One region of the Bounagaea algeriensis genome, then DNA from elsewhere that is predicted to be linked to it. Evidence: riboswitches for the same ligand, from Rfam matches in the RefSeq annotation. Region 1 holds a riboswitch; the other holds the start of a gene.
The links. A riboswitch is a leader RNA that binds a small molecule or an ion and turns the genes downstream of it on or off. The one in region 1 is predicted to bind cobalamin.

Region 1 (5,347 bases):
AAGGGGACTCCGGTGGGCCACTGGTGGCCGGTGACCGGCTGATCGGAATCGTGTCCTGGGGCGACGGGTGCGCCCGGCCGGGTTCGCCAGGGGTCTACACCCGCATGGCCAGCTACCAGGAGGACGTGGCCGCCCAGCTGAACGCGTGATCACCTCGGGCACGGGCACGGGCACGGGCACGGGCACGGGCGCGGCAGGCGCGGCGGCGCGGGAACGGTTTCTCGAGCCGCCGCGCAGCGGGTGGGGACGAGCGCGTGCGGAGACGAGCGTGCGGGGCAGCGCCGTGCTTCCGCTGTGCTCGCCGCCTGAGGTCCGCCGCCTCAGCCCGTCACCAGGCCGATCGAGATCGTGACGAAAGCGGTGGCGCTGACCAGGTCGAGGGTTCGGCCGATCCGGGGGCTGCGCAGCCGGTCGGCGATGTGACCAGCGCCGAGGACGATCGTGAGCTCCCAAACGGCGGCCAGGGCGAGGAACAGCACGCCCAGCGTGACGAGCTGCGCCGCGGGCGAGGTGGCGGCGCCGACGAACTGCGGCAGGAAGGCCAGGCTGAACAGCAGCATCTTCGGATTGGTGATGTTGCTGAGGAAGCCGCGGATGAACGGTTTCGCCGTCTCGGTGTGCCGTGCGGGCACTCCGCTGCGGGCTTCCCGCCGCGTCAGCCAGAGCCCGCGCAGGATGCTGGCGGCCAGGTAGAGCAGGTAGGCCGCGCCGATCCACTTCAACGTGGACAGCACCGCGGGTTGCTGCGTGATGAGCGCGCCGAGTCCGGAGATCACCACGGCCATCTGCGTCGCGCTGGCGCTGTGGATGCCGAGCAGGGCGCGCATACCGGCGCCGCGTCCCTGGTGCAACGAGGTGCGCAGCAGGAGGAACGTGTCCACCCCGGGGGTGAGGATCACGACGAGGCTGGCGATCAGGAACGCGGGCACCGTGCTGAGATCCACGAACACGTCTTCCTCCTCACGCGATCAGGTTCGATCTGCCGACGGCTGGCCGGCGCGGGTCGGGGAGAGTCGGTGCCGCCCCGTTCGATGGAAGTCCCCCAGTGCGCACATCCATGTGCTCAACGCGCCAGAAAAGAGGAAAATTTCCGCGCTTGCTCCATCATAACGGGATTTCTTCCGAACATGGTGTGAGTTGTGCCTCGTTCCGGCCGGTTCGTGCGCGGCGCGGGAGCACACCGGGGTGGTGTGGATTCCTGCACCGGCGGTCCCGGTGGGCCCTGCGTGGTCAACGGGCGCGTCTCCTGCGGCCACGGGTGCGGCCGCCAGGGCACGCCCGGCGTGTGCACCCGCACCTCGGATACGTGCCGCTGCTCGCGGGTCAGCTGTGCCGTGTTGCGCGCGGTGAAACGTCCAATCCGCGCCGCAGGGCCGGTGAATCGGGCGGACGCTGTTGTGGTATCCACGAACAGGTGATACTTCAGCCGCTCGCGACTGCTGTCCATCGGGCGTACACCGCCGATCTGGACGCGGCCGATTTCTACCGCATGCTGCGTCTGCGGGTTGACGTGTTCGTCGTGGAGCAGAACTGCCCGTACCGCGAGCTGGACGACCGCGACCTCGAGGAGACCACGCGGCACTTCTGGATCGACTCCGCGGACGGTTTCGTCCTCGGCTACCTCCGACTGCTGGAGGAACCCGACGGCACGTACCGCATCGGCCGGGTGTGCACCAAGGCCGATGCGCGGGGCATGGGGCTGGCGCGCAAACTGATGCTCGCAGCGCTCGCCGAGACGAGGCGCAGTCCGGCCGTGCTGTCCGCGCAAGTGGACAAGGCCGGCTTCTACCGCTCCTTCGGCTTCGCCGAGAGCGGGCCGGTGCACGACGAGGACGGTATTCCGCACGTCGACATGCGTCTGGCCGAGTGAAGCGGACGCCCGAACGGTCCCGTCCACCGTGGGACTTCTCTCCGATCGTTCCCGCTGTGTTGGACCCGTGATCGCCCTCTGCCAGGATGTTGGCGGACCTGCATGGAACGGTTCCACGAGGGTGCGGCCAGGCAAGCCGGTGCGAATCCGGCACGGCCGGCGCCACTGTGACCGGGGAGCGGACCTCCCGCGCGGGCCACCGGGCAGCGGCTGCGAGCCGCCCCGGGAAGGCCGGAGGGACGCGAGGATCCGGGAGTCAGGACACTGCCGCCCCTCGCCCCGAAACCCCGGGCGTCCGAGACCGGAGGAAGGAAGACCTCAACTATGACCGCCTCGCCGCAGGCGTCGCGCACGAGCCCGCGCTTTCCGTTTTCCGCCGTCGTCGGGCACGACGACCTGCGGCTGGCGCTGCTGCTGAACGCGGTGCACCCGCGCATCGGCGGTGTGCTGGTGCGCGGGGAGAAGGGCACGGCGAAGTCGACCGTGGTGCGGGCGCTGGCCTCGCTGCTGCCGACGCTGGACGTGCTGCCCGAATGCCGCTTCGCCTGCTCACCCGCGCAACCCGACGCGCAGTGCCCGGACGGTCCGCACACCTCCGCCGAGTCCGAGCACCGCGCGGCGCGTCTGGTGGAGCTGCCCGTCGGTGCCACCGAGGACCGCCTGCTCGGGTCGCTGGACGTGGAGCGGGCGCTGTCCGAGGGCGTGCGCGCCTACCAGCCCGGCCTGCTGGCCGCGGCGCACCGGGGCGTGCTCTACGTGGACGAGGTCAACCTGCTGCACGACCACCTCGTGGACGTCCTGCTGGACGCGGCGGGCATGGGCCGCGCCCACATCGAGCGGGAGAGCGTGTCCGTCTCGCACGCGGCCTCGTTCGTCCTGGTCGGGACGATGAACCCGGAGGAGGGGGAGCTCCGTCCGCAGCTGCTCGACCGGTTCGGGTTGGCGGTGGAGGTCAGCGCCGACCGCGAGGTCGGGACCCGCTCCGAGGTGATGCGTCGCCGCCTGGCCTTCGAGGAGGACCCGGAGACGTTCGCCGCCCGATGGGCGGCGGAGGAGGCCGAGCTGGCCGAGCGCATCGCGCGGGCGCGCGACCAGGTCGCCAAGGTCGCCCTGCCCGATGCGGAACTGCGCCGCATCGCGGCGTTGTGCGCGTCGTTCGAAGTGGACGGCATGCGCGCTGACCTCGTGCTGGCGCGTACCGCGGTGGCGCACGCGGCGTGGCGCGGAGCGGACGCCGTGGCCGCCGCCGACGTGGAGACGGCGGCCAAACTCGTGCTGCCGCACCGGCGGCGCCGCGATCCGTTCGACGAGCCGGGCGTGGACGACGATCAGCTGCAGCAGGCCCTCGACGACGCCGCGCAGCACGCGGACGATCCCGAGGACGACCAGCACGGCGGTTCGGACGACGACGGCGGTGGTGGTGACGGCGGCGACCCGGGCGGTCCGGGTGGCAGTGGGCCGGAACCGGACGGTCCCGATGACGGCGGTCCTGATGATGGCGGCCCCGATGATGGCGGCCCCGATGATGGCGGGCCCGAGGACGACGGCCCCGGGGGCGGTGCGCCTGCACCGGAGGAACAGCAGACCTCGACGTCCTCGCAGTCGGAGGGGGAGGGGCCCGAGGACTCGGACGGTTCCTCGCCGGCGCCGAAGGAACGCCGCGCGCCGGATCCCGGCTCCGAGTTCCGCGCGCGGCTGCTGGAAGTTCCCGGCATGGGCGAGGGAGCGCCCGGCAGGCGCAGCCGCGCCCGGTCACGCACCGGGCGGGGAGTGCGCGCCTCGGCCCACGAGGGGCACGGCATCCACCTTCCGTCCACTGTGGTCGCCGCTGCTCCGCATCAGCGAGCACGGGGGTGCAACGGCCCCGGTCTGGTCGTGCGCGGCGAGGACGTGCGCCACACGGTGCGCGAGGGGCGGGAGGGCAATCTCGTCCTGTTCGCCGTGGACGCGTCCGGTTCGATGGCCGCGCGGGAGCGGATGTCCGCGGTCAGCGGTGCGGTGCTGTCGCTGCTGCGGGATGCTTACCAGCGCCGGGACAAGGTCGGTGTGATCTCCTTCCGCGGGGAGTCGGCCGAGGTCGTGCTGCCGCCGACGTCCTCAGTGGACGTTGCGGCGGCGCGGATGCGCGAATTGCGCACCGGCGGTCGCACACCGCTGGCCGACGGGCTGTTGCGCACCCGAAGGGTCGTGGAGACCGAGCGGGTGCGCGATCCGCAGCGCCGGCCGCTGCTGGTGCTGCTCACCGACGGCAAGGCGACGGTCCCGGCGAACGCGGCGAATGCTCCGAGCGGTTCGCGGGAGCGGACGCGGCAGGCGAACGCCGATGCGGTGCGCGCTGCCGGCGCGCTCGCCGAGCAGGGGGTGGCCGGTGTGGTCGTGGACTGCGAGCGAGGGGTGGTGCGGCTCGGACTGGCCGGTCAGGTGGCCACCGCGCTCGGTGCTTCCGCGTTGCGGTTGGAGGAGCTGTCGGCCGACGCGGTGGCCGGCGTGGTGCGTGCGGCGCAGCAGCCGGCGGGGGCAGCTCGGCGCGCAGCATGAGCGCGTAAGACGTGAACACTAATCGCATTTTGGGAAATGCCGCGCAGTTGCTACAGTGATCATCGTCCACCTGACCCCCAGGGGTGGACCCACTGAAGTGCCCCTGCGCTCCCGGTGACCCCCAGGCCGGTTGAGCGTGGGGGCCTTCTTCACGCGGAACCGCGCTCCACCTGGTGCCTTCCGGAAGTGCGCGAGCGGCAACTGGTTCCGCTGCAATCCCACCGGGCTGACCGCGGTGCGCGAACGGGCGCTCCGGCCACCCGGTTCCTCGGAAGAAGTGAGCCTCCTCCTGCACGCATCGGCGTGCACGGGGAGGTTGGTTAGGGTCTGACTATGCCGCAGGGACAACCAACAGCAGTGCCCGACGACGGGCTCACCACGCGCCAACGACGCAACCGCCCGCTGGTCATGGTGCACACGGGCGAAATGAAGGGGAAGTCCACGGCCGCCTTCGGCCTCGCGCTGCGCGGCTGGAACCAAGGCTGGTCGATCGGCGTGTTCCAGTTCGTGAAGTCCGCGAAGTGGCGCGTCGGCGAGGAGAGCGCCTTCCGCGCGCTCGGGCGCACGCACGAGGAGACGGGTGAGGGCGGCCCCGTCGAGTGGCACAAGATGGGCGAAGGCTGGTCGTGGGCGCGCAAGAAGTCCACCAGCGAGGACCACGCGGCCGCCGCGCTCGAAGGCTGGGAGGAGATCGAGCGGCGCCTGCAGGCGCAGCAGCACACCGTCTACGTGCTCGACGAGTTCACCTACCCGCTGCACTGGGGCTGGGTGGACGTGCAGCGCGTCGTCGAGGCACTGCGCACGCGTCCCGGGTACCAGCACGTCGTGATCACCGGTCGCAACGCGCCGCAGGAACTCCTCGACGCCGCCGATCTGGTCATGCGCACCGACAAGGTCAAGCACCCGATGGACGCCGGGCAGAAGGGGCAGAAGGGCATC
Region 2 (5,347 bases), 1.3 Mb from region 1:
CGTCGGGGTGAGCACCCCGGCCAGCAGCCGCAGCAGCGTCGACTTGCCGGAGCCGTTCGGGCCGAGCACGCCGACCGTCGAGCCGGCCTGCGGTGCGAGGCTGACCCCGTCGAGGACGAGCGTGCCGCCGAGCGTGCGGGTCACGCGGTCGGCGGCCAGTCCTGCACCGGTCATCGCACCTCCCGGGCACGGTAGAGGATGAGCACGAACGCGGGCACCCCGATCAGTGCGGTCATCACGCCCACCGGGATCTCCTGCGGCGCCAGCAGCGTGCGGCCGAGCGTGTCCACCCACACCAGAAACACCGCCCCGGCCAGCGCCGTCACCGGCAGCAGCCGCGTGTGGTTCGGTCCCGCCGCGGCGCGCGCGGCGTGCGGCAGCACCAGGCCGACGAACCCGACCGCGCCGACGGCGCTGACGACCACCGCGGTCAGCAGCGCCGTGGTGCACAGCAGCACCAACCGCGTGCGCCCCACCGCCACCCCGAGGGTGGCCGCGGCGTCCTCGCCGAAGGCGAACGCGTCCAGCGGGCGGGCGTGCCCGCCGCAGATCGCCAGCGCCGCGGCCAGCGCCGCGGCGCAGGTGCCCACTTCGGTCCACTCGGCGTTGCCGAGCGAGCCGAGCAGCCAGAACATCACTCCGCGCGTGGTTTGCGCATCGGCCGAGGTGAGCACGATGAACGAGGTCACCGCCGAGAACAGTTGCATCGCCGCCACTCCGGACAGCACCACCCGGTCGGTGGTGCCGCCGAGCAGGTGCGACAGCACCAGCACGAACGCGAACGAACCGACGGCACCGGCGAACGCGCCGGCCGACATCGACACCACGCCGCCGCCGAGGCCGAGCACGAGCACCAGCACCGCTCCGGTCGACGCGCCGGAGGACACGCCCAGCACGAACGGGTCGGCCAGCGGGTTGCGCAGCAGCGACTGCATGATCGCCCCGCAGGTGGCCAGGCCCGCGCCGCACACGGCGGCCAGCAGCGTGCGCGGCAGGCGCAGGTTCCACACGATGGCCTCGCGGATCTGCGACAGCGACGACTCGCCGAGTCCGAGCCGGGCGGCGAGGGTGGAGTACACGTCGCCGACGCGGAGGTCGGCCGGGCCGATGGTGATGGCCACGGCCACCGACCCCGCCAGCACGGCCAACCCCGCCGCCAGCAGCAGTGGCAGCCACGTGCGCCGGGCCGCACGCGTCGGTGTCGCGGTGGCGCTCACCGGCCCGCTCCGGTGCCCCGCAGGTGGGTGGCGACCTTCTCCACCCCGGCCGCGGTGCGGATCGACGGGTTCATCGCCTGCCCGCTCAGCTGCACGTACCGGTGGTGTTTGACCGCGTCCATGGTGGCCGTGGCCGGGTTCGACTCGAGGAAGGCGATCTTGGCCCGCGCCGTCTCGGCCGTTTCCGAGCGGCGCGACAAGTCGCCGAGCACGAGCACGTCCGGGTTGCGCGCGGCCACGGTTTCCCAGTTGATCTGCGGCCACTCGGCGTGCGTGTCGGCGAAGGCGTTGTCCGCGCCCACCTGCTCGGTGATGATGCCGGGCGCGCCGCAGCAGCCCGCCAGGTACGGCGACTCGGAGTTGGCGAACCAGAACGCCAGCGACGTGTCGGAGGCGTCGAGCCCGCGGGTGGCGCGGTCCATCCGCCCTTGCAGGTCGGCGACGAGTTGTTCGCCGCGTTGGGGCACGTCAAACAGTTCCGCCAGTTCGCGGACCTCGCGGTAGATGGTGTGCATCGACAGCGGGTGCTGCCGCCGTCCGTCGCCGGAGCCGCTGTTGTCCTTGGCGCAGTCGGCCGGGGAGAGGTAGCTCGGCACGCCGAGGTCGGCGAGCTGCTCCCGCGTGGTCACTCCGCCGGGTCCCAGCGTGGACACGAACGAGGCGGCGACGAAGTCGGGGTCGGCTGCCAGCACCGACTCGAACGACGGCATGTCCTCGGCCAGGCGCGGCACCGACGCGTTCGCCTCGGCCAGGTGCGGCGGCAGCGGGTCGGTCCACATGGACGTGCCGACGATGCGCTCGCCCAGGCCGAGCGCCAGCAGGATCTCCGTGGTGCCCTGGTTCAGCGACACGACCCGCTGCGGCGGGCGGTCCAGTTCGGTGCGCGTGCCGCAGTTGTCGACCGCGCGGGGATAGCCCGGTGCCGGCGGCTGCTGCGGTGGCGCACCGGTGCCGCAGCCGGCCAGCAGCACGAGCACGGCCAGCACGGACAGCGGCAGGACGGGACGGTGCAGAGCAGCGGGCAGGCGCACGAACGCTCCTCGGTGTCGACGGGCCGGTCCGCGGGCCCACGGTCCATGACAACGCCTCGGCCGCACGGGCCGAGTGCCAGCAGGTCTTCGGACTCGGGGTCTTGCGGGCGGGACGCCTTCCCGAAGCAGCGCTCCAGTGGCCCGTGTTCCGCCCGTCGCCCACACCGCTGCGCGTCAGTTCCGGAGTCGCACCGGATTCCCTGACTCGTGTCGTGCACGAGTTCGACTGGCCGCGGCCAACGTAGCACCCGCTTTTCGCGGCACCGCCAGGCAGGGCGGAAAACCGCAGTGCACCGGCTTGTCCGGGCAGGCGCCCGGCGGTGCGGGAGCAGCGGTGCCGGCGGTCTACTCGGGCCGGATCGTTCCCACGACCTGGCAGCGCACCGCGACCTCGCTTTCCCGCCCGTCAGGGTCGGTCACCGTGACCGCGTCGGGAATGCCGTGCACCTGCTGCGCCAGACGCACCACGACCACGTAGCCCCGCTCCTGCCGGGCGAGACCGACACCGACGACACCGGGGACGGTGGCCAAGCGTTCGCTGAGATCGCGCTTGGCCCGCCTTGCCTGCTCCAGACCGCTCACGCCGCGCCGATCCAGGTGGCGCCGAGTTCGTTCAGCGCGGTGGTCAACAGGTTGCCGTAGGTCAGTCCCGTGCCGTCCGGACCGCCCTGGCTGCTGCCCGCGAACAGCAGCCCCACGGGGCGTCGCTCGCCGCGGGTCCAGATCACCGAGCCGGAGTCGCCTCCGGAGCTGAACTCGCCGGCCTGCCCGGAGATCTCGATCTGGTCGTCGAAGACCATCTGCCCTTCCGGGAAGGAAATGCGCAGACCGTCCACTTCGAAGGCCGTGATGGTGCCCGTGGTGTGCCCGGTGGTGCGCCCCACCTTCTCGACGGTGTCCTCGGCGGGGGCCTCGGCGAGCGGTTCCCCCAGCTTCCCGCCCGGGTAGGCGGTGGCGTCGAACTGCACGTCGTCCACGATCCGCGCGGCGGCGACGTCGACGAGGTTGGGCCGGTCGGTGACCAGATCGACCTTGGCGGCCAGGGTGGCGACGCGGTCGTCCGGATCCCGCCCGCCGTCGGCGGGGCCGGGTTGCAGCACGGTGTCGCCGACGGCGCCCTGGTCGCTGTTGGCGAGCACGTGGTTGTTCGACAGCAGGTGCGGTTCTGCCCGCACCGTCACGAACCCGCCGAGCGTGCCCGCCGTGACGTCGGTGTGGGCCACTGAACATCCCGGAACCAGCGGTCGGCGGCGTTGCTGCAACTCCCCGGCTGCCTGCTGCGGCACGACCCGCCCCACCTCGCGGACGTCGATCTCCTCGTGCGCCTCCTCCGAAACCCGCGCCAGCACCTCGCTGACGGAGGCCGCCTCGGGGGTCCGCACGGCCAACAGGTACGCGTCCTCGGTCCGTTTGACCACCCCGAGTCCCATCCAGGGCGCCATCTCCGGACGCAGCCCCAGATCAGGCAGGCGACGGGCGAGACTGCGCTTGAGCTCCCGACACGAATCGATGTGCACGGTCCACCTCCAGGCGGCGATCCGTTCCGGCGACCTGCCACCGATTCGACCACAGCCGAACGCGTCGGGGACACGGCCGGCGGAGGGACGGTGCGAGCACGTTGCTAGCGTCATCCACCGTGAGCGAAGCCGAGGCCGACGCGAGCAGCGACGGCGGGTGCAAGTTCCCCGGGTGCGACCGGCCCGTGGCCGCCGCCTCCGGACCCGGCCGCCCTCCGGAGTACTGCGACCTTCCGGACCACACCCGTTGGCGCGCGTGGAAAGAACGGCAGCGCCGCGCGGGCGAGCCCAACAGCAGCGGGGGAGAGGCGGCCCCCTCCGACCGGGAAGCCACCCGGCTGCGCACCGCCGAGCTGCTGCGCCAGTACCGCAGCCTGTCCGAGCAGCTCACCCGCACGCTCTCCGGCGCGCTGGAACACTTCGACAACCTCACCGACCCCAGCACCGCCGAAGCCCAGGTGCGCGCCGCCCACGCCGACGCGGCGCAGCGCACCGCCCAGGCCGAGCAGGAACTGGCGACCGCGCTGCACCGGGCGCAGCAGGCCGAGGCGGCCCAGCAGCAAGCCGAGACCGACCGCGACGCGGCACGGGCCGACGCCGAAACCGCGCGGCAGCAGTCGCAGCAGGCCCAGGCCGAGCAACAGCGCGCCGAGCAACGCGCCGAGCAGAGCGAAACCCGCGCGGCCGAGCAGATCGACGCCGCCCGCAACGAAGCCGACGTGGCCATCGACGCCGCCCGACGTGAGGCCGACCAGCGCGCCGCCGACGCCGAATCCGCCGCCGAGCAGGCCCGCACCGAGGCGCGCGAGGCCACCGAGGCCGCCCAGCAGCAGGCCCGCGACGACGTCGCCGCCGCCGAAGCCGACCGCGACGCCGCTCACGAGCGGGCCGTGCGGGCCGAACAGGCCCGCGACACCGTCGAGCAGCAGCACGGCGAGCTGCGCGGCGAACGCGATACCGCCCGGCAGCAACTGCGCGAGCAGCAGGCCGAAACCGACCGGCTGCGCCGCGAGCACGACGAGGCGCTGCACCGCGAACGGCAGCAGACCCAGCACCTCGTGCAGGCCGAACGCGAGGCCGCCGAGCAACGTGTGGCCGCCGTCGAAGCTGCCCGGCAGGAAACACTGGCGCGCGCGCAGCGCGCCGAGAGCCAACTGGACCAGGCCCAGGCCGACCTGCGGCGCTGGCAGACCGCCGCGGCCGAAACCGCAGGTGGCGCTGAGACCGGTGGCCGCGGGCAGGACCGCGGACAGGTCACGGCCGCCTCGTCCGCCGGTGCGGAAGACGACACCGGCGCGAGCTCCGGCAGCAGCCACACGTCCGCCGACGACACCGCCGGCTGAACACCGCCGCGTGTTCGCCGTCGCACTGCGCAGCGCTGGTCGATGTCGCGCTGAGCAGCGCCGGCTTTCCGGTGCCGCTGCTGGAGCTGGTCGTGCCGGTCGTGTTCAGCACCCGGTGCGCGACCGGTGCTGCCCGCACGGCGGGTCACAGCACAGTGGACTGATCGTCGTCCACGGCGATCAGAGCCCACCACTGGTCAGCACAACACGCAAGCACCGGGCGCTCCACGCACCACAGT

Region 2: another riboswitch for cobalamin. It lies ahead of ACVGV2_RS09675 (ABC transporter substrate-binding protein); the one in region 1 lies ahead of ACVGV2_RS15760 (magnesium chelatase subunit D family protein).

What each region holds. Positions count from the first base shown of each region.
Region 1 covers NZ_CM137102.1:3,459,838-3,465,184, reverse strand. The annotation lists gene ACVGV2_RS15775 (S1 family peptidase) at 1-149, shown strand, start outside; gene ACVGV2_RS15770 (LysE family translocator) at 321-950, opposite strand; gene ACVGV2_RS15765 (GNAT family N-acetyltransferase) at 1,415-1,870, shown strand; cobalamin riboswitch at 2,004-2,134, shown strand; gene ACVGV2_RS15760 (magnesium chelatase subunit D family protein) at 2,195-4,408, shown strand; gene cobO (cob(I)yrinic acid a,c-diamide adenosyltransferase) at 4,742-5,347, shown strand, end outside.
Region 2 covers NZ_CM137102.1:2,141,696-2,147,042, forward strand. The annotation lists gene ACVGV2_RS09665 (ABC transporter ATP-binding protein) at 1-174, opposite strand, end outside; gene ACVGV2_RS09670 (FecCD family ABC transporter permease) at 171-1,217, opposite strand; gene ACVGV2_RS09675 (ABC transporter substrate-binding protein) at 1,214-2,242, opposite strand; cobalamin riboswitch at 2,310-2,493, opposite strand; gene ACVGV2_RS09680 (hypothetical protein) at 2,594-2,830, opposite strand; gene ACVGV2_RS09685 (Nal1-like putative serine protease) at 2,827-3,765, opposite strand; gene ACVGV2_RS09690 (hypothetical protein) at 3,885-5,108, shown strand.